Regions from separate parts of the Mesorhizobium sp. M1A.F.Ca.ET.072.01.1.1 genome, predicted to be linked through region 2. Evidence: riboswitches for the same ligand, from Rfam matches in the RefSeq annotation. Region 2 holds a riboswitch; each other region holds the start of a gene.
The links. Region 2 has a riboswitch for cobalamin ahead of EOA32_RS14545 (DUF1636 family protein). Riboswitches for the same ligand answer to the same signal wherever they lie in the genome.

Region 1: another riboswitch for cobalamin. It lies ahead of bluB (5,6-dimethylbenzimidazole synthase); the one in region 2 lies ahead of EOA32_RS14545 (DUF1636 family protein).
Region 3: another riboswitch for cobalamin. It lies ahead of EOA32_RS17680 (HoxN/HupN/NixA family nickel/cobalt transporter); the one in region 2 lies ahead of EOA32_RS14545 (DUF1636 family protein).

Annotation. Positions count from the first base shown of each region.
Region 1 is NZ_RZSF01000302.1:2,909-6,162, reverse strand. Features, by position in the region: gene EOA32_RS29380 (hypothetical protein) at 1-846, shown strand, start outside; gene bluB (5,6-dimethylbenzimidazole synthase) at 877-1,614, opposite strand; cobalamin riboswitch at 1,657-1,835, opposite strand; gene EOA32_RS29370 (histone deacetylase family protein) at 1,950-2,876, shown strand; gene EOA32_RS29365 (exodeoxyribonuclease VII small subunit) at 2,880-3,131, shown strand.
Region 2 is NZ_RZSF01000086.1:4,589-7,842, reverse strand. Features, by position in the region: gene EOA32_RS14550 (winged helix-turn-helix domain-containing protein) at 295-1,494, shown strand; cobalamin riboswitch at 1,524-1,723, shown strand; gene EOA32_RS14545 (DUF1636 family protein) at 1,762-2,190, shown strand; gene cobW (cobalamin biosynthesis protein CobW) at 2,192-3,229, shown strand; gene cobN (cobaltochelatase subunit CobN) at 3,247-3,254, shown strand, end outside.
Region 3 is NZ_RZSF01000118.1:8,572-11,825, reverse strand. Features, by position in the region: gene EOA32_RS17690 (hypothetical protein) at 7-732, shown strand; gene EOA32_RS17685 (DOPA 4,5-dioxygenase family protein) at 976-1,383, shown strand; cobalamin riboswitch at 1,464-1,655, shown strand; gene EOA32_RS17680 (HoxN/HupN/NixA family nickel/cobalt transporter) at 1,745-2,812, shown strand.

The sequences.
Region 1 (3,254 bases), on a different contig from region 2:
TACGGCGTCGGCCACATCTCGACCGATCCGGACGGGCCGATGTCCTTTGCCTTGTGGGGTGGGGTGGTCGGCTTCGGCGTGGTCTCGATCGCCGTCTACTGGATCCGCGAATACATTCTCTATGTGCTCAAGGCAGGCCATATCGCCGTCATGGTCCATCTGATCGACGGGCAGGACGTTCCCGACGGCCAGGGCCAGATCGCCTATGCGCGCGAAGTGGTGACGAAGCGCTTCGCCGAGGCCAACATCCTTTTCGTCGTCGACCAGCTGGTGAAAGGCGCCATCCGCGCCATCACAGGGCTGATCGGCGGCATTGCTGCGTTCCTACCCATTCCAGGCTTAAGCGGTCTGGTGAGCTTCATCAATACCGTCATCCGCCTGTCGCTGACCTATGTCGACGAGATCATCCTCGGCTACAACATCCGCACCAATTCCAACTCGCCTTTCGAGACCGCCAGGCAAGGCGTCGTGCTCTACGCGCAGAACGGCAAGTTGATGGTCAAGAACGCCGTCTGGCTGGCGGTGATCATGTGGGGTGTTTCCTTCGTCATCTTTCTTTTGATGCTGGCGCCCGCCGCCGCGATCCTCTGGGCCATGCCGGGCCAGCTTGCCGGCTGGGCCTTCGTGTTGGCCATCGTCTTCGCCTGGGCCTTCAAGGCGGCTTTCATCGAGCCCTTCGCCATCGCTTCGCTGATGCAGGTCTACTTCGCCGCCATCGAGGGCCAGGTCCCCAATCCGGAATGGGACCGGCGCCTGGCCGAAGCCTCGTCCAAGTTCAGGGAGCTGCGCGACAAGGCGCTCAGCCCCTTCGGCGGCTCGCGCTGGGATTCGCCAAGGACCGCTTGAGCAGCAGCCCCGGCCACGAAGGCCGCCTGATCACGGCTTCGCCCCTTCACGGGAACCAAGGCGAGCGATCGCCGATTTGAGCGGCGCCTCGCCGGCGCCGCAAAAGGTCTCGCTCATCACCAGCTCGGGCAGCGGCAGGCGCTTGCCCCAGCCATGCGCTTCGAGGTCGGGCCTCGGCGCGAATTCCGAGACGCGGCCGACGCAGAGATAGGCGATCGGCGTGACGTGCTCGGGGATCGACAGCAGTCGCTTCAGCGCTTCGGGCTCGATGATGCTCACCCAGCCGACCCCGACGCCTTCCGCCCGCGCCGCGAGCCAGAAATTCTGCACCGCGCAGACGGTGCTGTAGAGGTCCATCTCCGGATTGTGCCAGCGCCCGAGCGGCGAGTTCTTCGAGCGCTGGCGGTCGCAGGTGATGCACAGGTTGAGCGCGCTTTCGCAGATGCCCTCGAGCTTCAGCTTGCGGTAGAGCGCCCGCCGCTCCACCTCGATCGCCGGCAGTTCCTGTTCGCGCGCGGCGAGGAAAAGGTCGCGCACCTGCCGCCGCCTTGTGGCGTCCCGGATGATGATGAAGTTCCAGGGCTGCATGTAGCCGACCGACGGCGCGTGGTGTGCCGCGGTGAGCAGCCGCGCCAAAACGCTGTCGTCGAGATCGTCGGTAAGGAAATGGCTGCGCACGTCGCGCCGGGTGAACATGGCCCGGTAGACGGCGTCGCGCGCCAATTGGTCAAAGTCATCGCCGCCGGCGGCGGCTGTTCGTGCCTGCATCGCTTGTCCCCTTGCGATAAGCAGTCCTCCGCCTGACCATGCGGATGACCATGTCTGCCGGGCCGGTCTTCTGGCTCGGGATCGACCCGCATCCGGCGCCTTCCCGTCTGGGACAGTGGCGTTTGCCGGCGCGGTCCCCCTCACAGCGTTGGGCACGCCACGGATTTCAACCGTGTTCCCGATTCTCCCGCGTTGCGGGCACCAGGCAGCGACGCGACCTTATCGCGAAGCCGAAGCCGGGCCAATGCCGCCAGCGACACGATTGGGCGCGATTTCCCCAATCATTCGGCGCTGAAACATGGCTATCCGTGCGACAGGTGCCTAGATTAGGCGCCATGACCACTCGTCTCTACACTCATCCGGTATTCCTGGAACACCTCACGCCGCCCGGCCACCCCGAGCGGCCCGACCGTTTGCGCGCCATCGAGCGCGTGCTCGACGACGAGGCTTTTTCGGCCCTCGACCGCGTCGAGGCGCCGGAAGGCGACGAGGCGACTATCCTTTACGCGCATCCGGAGGATTTCGTCGGCCGTGTCCGCGCTGCGATTCCCGAGACGGGGATCGTCTCGATCGATGCCGACACCAGCGCCAGCCCGAAAAGCTGGCATGCGGCGGTGACGGCGATCGGCGCGGCGAACGCCGCCGTCGACGATGTGTTCGAGGGCCGTGCCGCCAATGTCTTCGTTGCCGCGCGTCCGCCCGGCCATCACGCCGAAAAAGCGACCGCGATGGGCTTTTGCCTGTTCAACACCGCGGCGATCGCCGCCCGTTATGCGCAGGAGAAGCATCTGGCCGAGCGCGTCGCCATCGTCGATTGGGATGTGCATCACGGCAACGGCACGCAGGACATTTTCTGGGACGATCCGTCGGTGCTCTATTGCTCGACCCACCAGATGCCGCTTTATCCGGGCACCGGTGCCAAGAGCGAGACCGGCGCCGGCAACATCGTCAACGCGCCGCTTGCGCCGAGCACCGGCAGCGACACGTTCCGCGACGCCTTCCTGTCGCGCGTGCTGCCGTCGATCGACGCCTTCCAGCCGGATCTGATCATCATTTCCGCCGGTTTCGATGCGCACCATCGCGATCCGCTGGCCGCGATCAACCTGACCGAGGATGATTTCGACTGGGCGACCGGCCAGCTGATGGAGCGCGCCGGGCGCCACAGCGGCAACCGGCTCGTCAGCCTGCTGGAGGGCGGTTACGATCTGCAAGGATTGGCATTTTCGGTCGCCGCCCATGTCGGGCGGCTGATGAAGGGATGAATGATGGCTGATGAAGCTAACCAAGACGTCAAGGCGATGAGCTTCGAACAGGCGCTCGACGCGCTGGAGAAGATCGTCGATGATCTGGAGCGCGGCGACGTTCCGCTCGACCAGTCGATCAAGATCTACGAGCGCGGCGAGGCGCTGAAGGCTCATTGCGACCGCTTGCTCAAGGCCGCCGAGGACAAGGTCGAGAAGATCAGGCTCTCGCGCGACGGCAAGCCGGTTGGAACGGAGCCGCTCGACGCCGAGTGAGGTGTATTGATATTCAGGTGAGGCCGCCTGCAAACGCGGCTTTCTGCGGTTCCGGTGCTCACGTCCTTCAAGTACGCTCCGGTCCGGTTCTCGGAACCCGCCATTTTCGGCTCGGTCTGACCT
Region 2 (3,254 bases):
TTGATTACAGCAACGGACTCTAAGGCGGAAGCGTGACAGTTTAACCCGCTGAACCGTTTTAGGTGGCCTATGCTGCGACGCGGCGAGGGTTAGCGCAGCGGTTTCGGCGACGCAAGTCAAACCTTGTTCAAAATCCGGCCCTGGACGCCATATCGGAAGAAACTGGTCCGATCCGCTCCTGTTTGATTTCCTTCATGTTTTACTCCACTTTTCTATCCTGACATATCTCCCGCCATTTGCCTGCTAGCATGGCCGGAATCACCGACTGGAAACCCCGGCAAAGGATCGGTAGGGATGAAGGAAAAGATCTCGCTCGCCGCAGCAAGGCGCATTGCGCTCGGCGCGCAGGGTTTCACCGATGCGCGGCCTGCCGGCACGCCCGATCGTCGCCATCTCGCCCGCGTGCTTTCCCGAACTGGCCTGCTGCAGATCGATTCCGTCAGCGCCGTGGTGCGCGCCCACTATATGCCGCTCTATTCGCGCCTCGGCCCCTACCCGCTTGCGCTGCTCGACAACGCGGCCGTCACCCGCAAGCGAACCGTCTTCGAATACTGGGCCCATGAGGCTTCCTTCCTGCCCGTCGAGACCTATCCGTTGATGCGCTGGCGCATGCAGCGGGCCGAGAAAGGCGAGGAAATGTATCTCGGCCTCGCCAAATGGGGCCGCGAGCGCAAGGCGATGATCGAGGAGATCTACGGGCAAGTCGCGCAACGCGGGCCGATCGCCGCCTCCGACATCGAAGGCCACAAGGGCAATGGCGGATGGTGGGGCTGGAGCGAGGCCAAGCACGCTTTCGAATGGCTGTTCTGGGCCGGGCGCATCACCACCGCCTACCGGCGAGGATTCGAGCGCTATTACGACCTGCCCGAGCGGGTTCTGCCGCAGGCCATCCTCGACCTGCCGGTGCCCTCGGTCGAGGACGCGCATCGCCAATTGCTGCGCATTTCCGCCCGCGCCCATGGCATCGCAACCTATGGCGATCTGCGTGACTATTTCCGCCTGGCGCCTGGCGATACGAGAGCCAGGATCGAGGAACTGGTCGAGATGGGCGAACTGCTGCTGGTGAAGGTCGAAGGCTGGGACAAGCCCGCCTATCTCCACAAGGACGCCCGCTTTCCGCGCCGGATCGAGGCCCGCGCCCTGCTCGCGCCCTTCGATCCGGTGGTATTCGAACGCACCCGGACGGAAAAACTCTTCGGCTTCCGCTACCGCATCGAGATCTACACGCCGGCCGAGAAGCGCCAGTACGGCTACTACGTGCTGCCTTTCCTGCTCGGCGACCGGATCGTTGCCCGGGTCGATCTGAGAGCTGACCGCCCGGCCGGCGTGCTGCGCGTCCATGCGGCTTTTGCCGAAGCCGGCGCTCCCGCCGAAACGGCCGCACAGCTCTTCGATGAGTTGAAACAGATGCAGGCATGGCTCGGCTTGGAAACCATCGAGGTGACGCCGGCCGGCGACCTTGGGCCGGCGTTGGCCGACATTTCGGTGTCGTAGCCGCGCGTTGACATGCCAGCACCTCTAAGCCTAAATCCGCCGCAGACGGTCTCCTCCCGGCAAGGGGAGGAGCCAAGAGGGAATGCGGTGCGGGAAAACCCAAATCCGCGGCTGTCCCCGCAACTGTGAGCGACGAGCCTCAGCCGAAAACCACTGGGATGTTCCCGGGAAGGCGGCGCAAGGCGACGACCCGCGAGCCAGGAGACCTGCCGTCTGAGACATGAGAATCCGATCGCTCGGCGGGTTTTCCGGGCAAGGAGCCTGGTTTTGGATCGCAACGTCAGTTTTCCGGCTAATACCGCGGACATTTCGTCCGAACCCCGCGACGCGCTATCGGAAGTGACCGTCATCGTCTGCTCCTCCTGCCGAGATGAGACCGGTTCGGACGCGCATCCGCGTGCCGGCGCCCTCCTTGCCGAAGACGCGCGCCGCGCCGCGCCGGACGAGAAAATCCGCATCCGCACCGTCGAGTGTCTCGGCAATTGCAAACGCCGCCTGAGCGCGGCGCTGCTGCGCGACGGCTGCTGGAGCTATGTCTTCGGTGACCTGGAAACGACCAGCGGCGCCGACCTCGTCACCGGCGCAAAGCTCTTTGCCACCTCGACCGACGGCCTCATCCCGTGGCGAGGCCGGCCCGATTCCCTCAAGCGCGGCCTGGTTGCCCGCATCCCTCCCCTCGACCTGCTGAAGGACTGACATGACCGCATCCCTCTCCCGTGTTCCCTGCACTGTCGTCACCGGCTTTCTCGGCGCCGGCAAGACCACGCTGATCCGCAACCTGCTCGAAAACGCCAAGGGCAAGCGGCTGGCGATCATCGTCAACGAATTCGGCGATGTCGGCATCGACGGCGAGATCCTGAAAGGCTGCGGCGTCGACACCTGTCCGGAGGAAAACATCGTCGAACTGGCCAATGGCTGCATCTGCTGCACCGTCGCCGACGACTTCGTGCCGGCGCTCGACCAGATCCTGTCGCGCACGCCGAAAGTCGACCACATCCTGATCGAAACCTCCGGCCTCGCTTTGCCGAAGCCGCTCGTCCAGGCCTTCCAGTGGCCGACGGTGAAGAGCCGCGTGACGGTCGATGGCGTCATCGCCGTGGTCGACGGTCCGGCGCTGGCCGACGGCCGCGTCGCCGCCGATATGGACGCCCTGCAGGCGCAGCGCGCCGCCGACGATTCCCTCGACCACGATGATCCAGTCGAAGAGGTGTTCGAGGACCAGATCGCTTGCGCCGACCTGATCATCCTGTCGAAGAGCGATCTGATGGACGCGGCCGGCTCGGAGCGCGCCAACGCCGTCATCGGCGAGCACGTGGCGCGCGCGGTCAAGGTCGTACCGACCGCACAGGGCAAGGTCGACCCGTCGGTGCTGCTCGGTCTTGGCCTCGCCGTCGAAGACGACATCGAGAACCGCAAGACCCATCACGATGACGAGCTCGACCATGAGCATGACGATTTCGACTCCTTCGTCCTCGATATCCCGTCCATCGCCAGTCCGGATGAGCTGGCAAAGCGCGTCGCTCTCGCCGCCGAGCAGGAAAACGTTCTGCGCGTCAAAGGCTTTGTCGAGGTGGGTGGCAAGCCGATGCGGCTGCTGCTCCAGGCCGTCGGCCCGCGCGTCAACCACTATTACGACCGCGCCTGGACGTCGAACGACGACCGCCGATCGCGGCTCGTCGTCATCGGCCTCAAAGGGCTGAACCGCCCGGCGATCGAGCGTATCCTCGCCGGCTGAGGCAAGACCGAACCGCGATGCACAT
Region 3 (3,254 bases), on a different contig from region 2:
CTGGCCATGAAAAAATACCTAGCAGCCGCGCTGGCGATCGCCATCCCGATCGGGCCTGCCTCGGCGCTTGACGTCGGCGTCGGCGGCAAGGTCGGCGGCATCGGCGTGGGCGCCGGATTGGGCGCCGGTTCGCAAGGCGTGTCGGCGGGCGTGGGCGCCAGTGCCGACGGTGTCGGCGGCGCAAACGTCGGCGCATCGACCGGCGGCGGATCGCTCGGCGTCAATGCCGGCGGCAATCTGGGCAGCACCAGCACAGGAGTGTCGACAAGCGTCGGCGCCGCCGCCGCGGGCGACGATCCTTCCGCCGTCAGCGGATCGGCTGCCTCTGCGCAGAACCCGGCCGCGGTGCCGACAGCCCCTGCTTTGGCCAAAAGCGCGGCGCAGACCATTGTGCTGCCTCCAGTGCTGAGGCCCTCCAGATCCGCCGGCGGCGACCTCCGGCGGGTCACCAAAGGCTATCGCATCCCGCCGCTGTCACCTCCGAAGACGATACCGGGCACGCCGGCCGCCGTAGTGCGCGCCTGTCGCGCCGCGATCGCGGCGGCCGCCAAGCCCCTCGGCGCCGTGCGTGTTTACACGGTCAGCGCCGGCCCCTTGCGTCAACGCCGAAGCGGGCTCAACGCGCCGATCGAGGTGCGCATAGACTATGACAGGCGAGGCGGCATCGAAGTGAGGCAGGCGAAAGTCGGCTGTCGTCTAAATGCGAAGGGCGCGGTCACCGCGGTGATTTAGGCCAAGGCAGAACGGCCGTTGCCATCCTTCCTGCCGGTTGCAACCTCGGCGGTTTGGCAATTCCTCGCCCCCACAAGGTGGATGGGAGAGGTGGCTCGGCGCAGCCGAGACGGAGCGGGGGAGCGCCATATCCGATAACCCTGCCGACCGCAGGCGCAGACCGCGGCCGGCTGCAGACAAGGCGCCCGCGCTTCGGCTAGAGTTCCGCCGGGCGCAAAAAAATCGTCGAAGGGGAGCATCGCGATGAACGAAGTCAGGCCGATCGCCGAGATCGCGAGCTATCACGCCCATATCTACTACGGCGGGCAGGCCGAGCGGCAGCATGCCGAATGGCTGCGCCAGCGCATCGCAGAACGGTTCCGCGTGCGCCTGGGCAATTGGCGCGACGAGCCGGTCGGCCCGCACAAGCAAGCCATGTACCAGGTCTCCTTCGCCACCGAGATCTTTGCCACGCTGGTTCCCTGGCTGATGCTGAACCATGGCGGCCTAAGCATCCTCATCCATCCCAACACCACCAACCCCAAGCGCGACCACCTTATCGACCCGATCTGGATCGGACGCGCACTGCCGGTGAAGGGCGAGGTGCTTGGCGAGGAGGACGAGGCGGAGGATGCGCTGGAGGTGAATACCGAGCCGACGCTGGGGGTGTAAGGGGGGCGTAGCCCTCTCGTCACGATGGCGTGAGGGGCCTCTGGCCGTCGGAGTTGTCGATTGACTGGCCAACCGCGGTGTGGCGAATTCGCGCTGATGGTTCCCTTCGGGGATCAAAAGGGAACGCGGTGCGGAGAAATCCAAAGCCGTGGCTGCCCCCGCAACTGTAAGCGGCGTGCCGTTTTCACGATGCCACTGGCTGCATGGGCCGGGAAGGCGAAAGCGGCGGGAATCCGCGAGCCAGGAGACCTGCCATCATGGACGTCAAAGCAGAACATCGGACGGGGTGATCCGGTGTGCGCGCCTGGCCGGACGGCGGGGCGAGTTCCCTGCGATGACAGGCAACGTCAAAGGCAGAACCATGCTGATCCAACTATCGAAAATGCTGAACAAAAGCGCGCCCGACCTGAAGGCCAGACTGATAACGATCTACGGCGCGCTCGCCATTCTCAACGTCGGGGCGTGGCTGTGGGCTTTCGTCGCCTTCCACGACAAGCCGACATTGCTTGGCGTCGCTCTCGTCATTTATGGCCTCGGCTTGCGCCATGCCGTCGATGCCGACCACATAGCGGCCATCGACAATGTCACGCGCAAGCTGATGCAGAACGGCAAACGGCCGGTCTCCGTCGGTTTCTTTTTCGCACTCGGCCATTCGACGATCGTCGTCATCGTCGCTGCGGCTATCGCGGCGGCAACGTCCCTGCTCGGCCGTTTCCAAAGCCTTCAGGAGATTGGCGGCACGATCAGTACCGGCGTTTCCGCACTCTTCCTGCTCGCCATCGCGGCGATGAACATCGTCATCTTCTTCTCGATCTACAGAAGCTATCGGCGGGTGCGGGCCGGTGGGGCGTTTGTCGAGGAGGATCTGGACCTGCTGCTCAACAATCGCGGCTTCCTGGCCCGCGTCTTCCGCCCGATGTTCCGGCTGGTGTCGCGCAGCTGGCACATGTTCCCACTTGGTTTCCTCTTCGGCCTTGGTTTCGACACCGCGACCGAAGTCGCCATGTTCGGCGTGTCCGCGGCACAAGCGGCCAAGGGCGTGCCGTTCGAAGCCATTCTGGTCTTCCCGGTGCTTTTCGCGGCCGGCATGTCACTGGTCGACACGACCGATGGTGTGATGATGCTCGGCGCCTATGAGTGGGCCTTCGTCAAGCCGATCCGCAAACTGTACTACAACATGACGATCACCCTGGTGTCGGTCCTTGTCGCAGTGCTGATCGGCGGCATCGAGGCGCTCGGCCTGATCGGTGACAAGCTCGGTCTGTCGGGCGGCTTCTGGAACGGCGTCGGCACGCTCAACGACAATTTCAACAATCTGGGCTTCGCCATTATCGGCATCTTCATCGCCGCCTGGGCGATCTCCTACGTCGTCTACAAGGCCAAGGGGCTGGACGATGTGGAGATCGGATCCGCAGCAAAGAATTCATAAGCCGCCGGCCGCGGCTGGCTGCAGCAGGCCAGCCGCATCTCTCTGCCATCAGATCCCGGCGGCTGCCAGCCTGCCTCCTTAAAGCGCCTCGGCAACAGGAAGCCGATGACGGCAAAGGCGACGATCGCCAGCTCTGTCAGCGGTGCCCGGCTTGACATTTTTGTTCCCATTTTGTTCACTGTTGGCCAGACAGCAACAGGAGATCGCCGGCCCGTGCGCACGCGCTTCAAAGGCATGCTGAGGACCCGTAGCCCAAGCCTTTGGAAGTTTGATGGAATTCTGCGCTTGGATAAGCCAGGGGTTAAGGCCTGGGATAAGCCCCATAATCCATAAGCCAGAATCCAGAGTCCAAATATCCAGAGTCCAGAACAGAAAAGCTGGCGCTTTTCTGTTCTAAAAAAGTGGGGAAGGGGAAAGCAAAAATGGGAGCAGCGCAAGCCAT